DNA from 2 places in the Methylosinus sp. R-45379 genome. Region 1 is predicted to be linked to the other one. Evidence: predicted binding sites of a transcription regulator. Region 1 holds the regulator's gene; the other holds the start of a gene.
The links. The regulator PhoB, encoded in region 1, activates phosphate uptake and scavenging genes when phosphate is short. The targets are predictions, from matches to a motif close to TGTCATNNANCTGTCAT.
Positions count from the first base shown of each region.

Region 2: A1351_RS06185 (glycerophosphodiester phosphodiesterase) is a predicted target of PhoB. The motif match lies at 719-735, and genes of this name have one in related genera.

Region 1 covers NZ_LUUM01000309.1:90,329-92,511, reverse strand. The annotation lists gene pstB (phosphate ABC transporter ATP-binding protein PstB) at 1-128, shown strand, start outside; gene phoU (phosphate signaling complex protein PhoU) at 159-884, shown strand; gene phoB (phosphate regulon transcriptional regulator PhoB) at 881-1,624, shown strand; gene hpnE (hydroxysqualene dehydroxylase HpnE) at 1,819-2,183, opposite strand, start outside.
Region 2 covers NZ_LUUM01000113.1:101,760-103,942, forward strand. The annotation lists gene A1351_RS06180 (fumarylacetoacetate hydrolase family protein) at 1-670, opposite strand, end outside; gene A1351_RS06185 (glycerophosphodiester phosphodiesterase) at 799-2,049, shown strand; gene A1351_RS06190 (DUF1624 domain-containing protein) at 2,089-2,183, opposite strand, start outside.

The sequences.
Region 1 (2,183 bases):
CGCGCGTCTCCGATTTCACCGCCTTCATGTATCTCGGCGATCTCGTCGAATTCGGCGAGACCAATAATCTCTTCACCGCGCCGCAGAACAAGAAGACGCAGGACTATATCACCGGCCGCTTCGGCTGAGCGCGCATCGCGCACGAGGACATTGAGACCATGAGCGAACATATCGTCAGCTCCTATGACCGCGACCTCGAAGTGCTCGGCCGCAGAATCGCCGAGATGGGAGGCATCGCCGAGAAAATGCTCGCCGAAGCCATGGATGCGCTCGCCAATTTCGACATTGAGCTCGCCCATCGCGTCGTCGCCACCGATCAGCGCCTCGACGCGCTGCAGCGGGAGATAGAGGAGAACGCCATCCTCACCATCGCGCGGCGGCAGCCGCTCGCTATCGATCTGCGCGAATGCATCGCCGCTATGCGCATCGCCGCCGATCTCGAGCGGGTCGGCGATCTCGCCAAGAGCATCGCCAAGCGCACGGTGAAGATCCTCTCCGAGGCGCGCGTGCCGCGCGCCGTCATCGGCCTCAAGACGATGGCGGAAGTCGCCGCCATACAGCTGAAGGACGTGCTCGACGCCTACGCCCAGCGCGATGTCGAGCGCGCCCGCGCCGTGTGGACCAACGACAGCGAGCTCGATGCGCTGGAAGATTCGGTGTTCCGCGATCTCCTCACCTTCATGATGGAGGACCCGCGCAACATCTCCTTCTGCACGCATCTGCTCTTCTGCTCGAAGAACATAGAGCGCATCGGCGATCACACCACCAATGTCGCCGAGACGATCGTCTATCTCGTCACTGGCGAGGCGATGCCGACCGACCGCCCCAAAGGCAAATCGGCGAGCCTTCCCGCCAGCGCGGAACCGGATGAGCCTACGAAATGAATGAAATCCGCGTCGCCGCTCCGCGCGAGGCGCCGCACGACCGCGCGCCGCGCATACTCGTCGTCGAGGACGACGCGGCGCTGGCGCTGCTGCTCGGCTATAATCTCGAGGCCGAGGGCTTTCTCGTCGAGCATATAGAGCGCGGCGACGAGGCGGAGATCCGTCTCTCCGAATCGCAGCCCGATCTCGTTATTCTCGACTGGATGCTGCCCGGCGTCTCCGGCCTCGAGATCTGCCGACGGCTGCGCGCGCGCGACGACACGCGCAGCATGCCGATCATCATGCTCACCGCGCGCGGCGACGAGAATGAGCGCGTGCGCGGCCTCTCCATCGGCGCCGACGATTATGTGGTGAAGCCCTTCTCGCCGCCGGAGCTGATGGCGCGCGTGCATGCGCTGCTGCGCCGCGCGCGGCCGGAGCGCGTGGCGACGCGGCTCGTCGCCGGCGACATAGACCTCGACCGCGAGACGCGCCGCGTGAAGCGCGGCGGGCGCGAGATTCATCTCGGCCCGACGGAGTTCCGTCTGCTGGAATATCTGATGGAAAAACCCGGCCGCGTCTTCTCGCGCGCGCAATTGCTCGACAGCGTGTGGGGGCTCTCGGCGGAGATCGACGAGCGCACCGTCGACGTGCATGTCGGCCGTCTGCGCAAGGCGATCATCCGCGGCCGCGAGAAGGACCCGATCCGCACCGTGCGCGGCACCGGCTATTCCTTCGACGAGACCTTCGGGAGGAATTGAGGGGCGATGCGAGCCTGAAGGCTCGCGGTCCAGGGGGCGCTTTGGATCGCGAGCCTTCAGGCTCGCTTTTGTCTGCACGCGCTCCCTCTGCCCATCGTCATTGCGAGCGCAGCGAAGCAATCCAGAGCCGTGGGGCGGCCCCTGGATCGCATCGTCGCTACGCTCCTCGCGATGACGGCGGCGGCGGGCTCGACCTATGAACGCCCCGCCAGCTCCGCCGCGCGATAGCCCGACCTTATCGCGCCTTCAATCGTCGCCGGAAGGCCGGTCGCAGTCCAATCGCCGGCGAGGAAGAGATTGCGCCACCCCGTCACAGCGCCGGGGCGGCGCAGCTGCTGCGCCGGCGTCGCGGCGAAAGTGGCGCGCTTTTCCTTGACGATCTGCCATTGCGGCAGCTCCACCGGCAGGCCCGTGGCGGCGGCTGCCTCGGCCCATATGCGCTCGGCGAGGCTCTCGCGGGAATCGTCCATCAACCGATCGGCGCCGCTGATCGTCACCGAGAGCCTGTCCTCGAAAGCGAACAGCCATTCGGTGAGCGAGCCGATCATGCCGAGCAGCG
Region 2 (2,183 bases), on a different contig from region 1:
CGCCGCCCACGCCCTCGATCTCGCCCGTCACATGGTCCCCGGAAACGATCGGCCCGACGCCGGCCGGCGTGCCGGTGAAGATGAGATCGCCCGCCTCCAGCCGCACGAATTGCGACAGGATCGCCACGATCTCCGCGACGCTCCAGATCATGTCGGAGAGATCGGCGTCCTGCCGTATCGCGCCATTGACGGCGAGGCTGATGCGTCCCTTGCCCGGATGGCCGACGCGCGTCGCCGGCGCCAGCGCCCCCAGCGGCGCGGAATTGTCGAAGCCCTTGGAGAGGTCCCAAGGCCGCCCGGCCTTGCGCGCCTCGCTCTGCAGGTCGCGGCGGGTGAGGTCGATCCCGGCGCCATAGCCGAACACATGCGCGAGCGCGTCGGCGCGGGCGATATCCGCTCCGCCGCTTCCGATCGCCGCCACCAGCTCGATCTCGTGGTGCAGGTCCGTGGTGCGGGGCGGGTAGGGGATGGTCGCGCCGCTGGCGACCACGGCGTCGGCGGGCTTGGAGAAGAAGCAGGGCTGCTCGCGGCTCGGGTCCTTGCCCATCTCGCGCGCATGGGCGGCGTAATTCTGCCCGACGCAGAAGATGCGCCGCACGGGAAAGCGCCGGGTCTCGCCGGCAATGGCGAGCGCGGCCGGTTCCGGCGGCGGAAACAAAAATGCGCTCACTGCGAAACCTCTCGTTTCTGCGCGGAACAAGGGCGGCGGCAGCGCGAATGTCGCGCCGCCGTCATGCGCTCGAGAGACTGACCATCTATCGGAGCGATGTCAAAAGCACATCGTTTCGAGGTTATTTCATGATCGAGCTTCTGTCCCGCGCATCACGCGCGCTGATTTGCGCCGCTCTTCTCGCGCCGCTGTCCGCCGTCGCCTCCGAAGAAGGTCCCCAACGTCCCATCGTCATCGGCCATCGCGGCGCCGGCGGCTATGTCCCCGAGCATACGCTCGAATCCTACGCTCTCGCGATCGAGCTCGGCGCCGATTTCATCGAGCCCGATCTCGTCTCCACCAAGGACGGCGTGCTGATCGCCCGTCACGAGCCGAACATCATCGCCACCACAAATGTGAAGAGCCTGCCGCAATTCGCCAACCGCAAGCGCAAGGCCGTCGTCGACGGCGTCGAGCAGGAAGGCTATTTCGTCAGCGACTTCACCTGGAGCGAGATCAAGCAGATCGGCGCCGTGCAGGCCTTCGCCGAGCGCGACCCGGACTTCAACGGCCGCTTCCACATTCCGAGCTTCGACGAGATCATCGAGCTCGCCAAGCGCAAGGGCCGCGAAGAGGGCCGCGTCATCGGCGTCTATCCCGAGACCAAGCATCCGACCTATCATCAAATGATCAACCTCCCGCTCGAGGATCGCCTGCTCGCCGTGCTGACGCGCCATGGCTGGAACCATCATAGCGCTCCGGTCTTCATCCAGAGCTTCGAGCAGGCCAATCTGAAATATCTGCGCAAGAAGACGACGGTGCGGCTCATCCAGCTCATCGACGCCAATGACGTCAATCCCGACGGCTCGCTGGATTTCACGCCGCCCTATGATCGTCCTTATGATTGGACCGTCGCCGGCCGCCAGGGCAAATTCGCCGATCTCTTGAAGCCCGCCGGCCTCGCCGAGGTCCGCACCTATGCCGATGGCGTCGGGCCGTGGAAGACCTATCTCATCAGTTCCGCCTGCATAAAGATCGTCAACAACGCCTGCGCCGACGCCAATGGCGACGGCTCTGTCGATGAGGCGGATCGCAAGCTGCTGGCGCCGACCTCCGTCGTCGCCGACGCCCATGCGGCCGGCCTGCTCGTGCATCCCTATACGTTCCGCAATGAGCAGCGCCGTCTCGCCAGCGATTACAAAGGCGTTCCGGTCAATGAATATCTGACCTTCTACAAGCTCGGCGTCGATGGATTGTTCAGCGACTTCGCCGATACGGCGGTGACGGCGCGCTCGCTGTGGGCGCTGAAAACCGACCCCGATGCGGCGAAATGTCTGGTCAAAGGCCTCTATGGCCATGACTCCGCGTGCCGCGGGCTGCGCTGGCTCAACGCCAATTGAGATGCATGACGGACGGCGGCGGATAACGCCGCCGTTCCTTTACAAATAGCTCAGCCACCAGTCGCGGCGGCGGCGCTTGACGCCCGCGAACCAGACGCAGGCGGGATAGATCGCCGCCATGACCAAAATCCAAA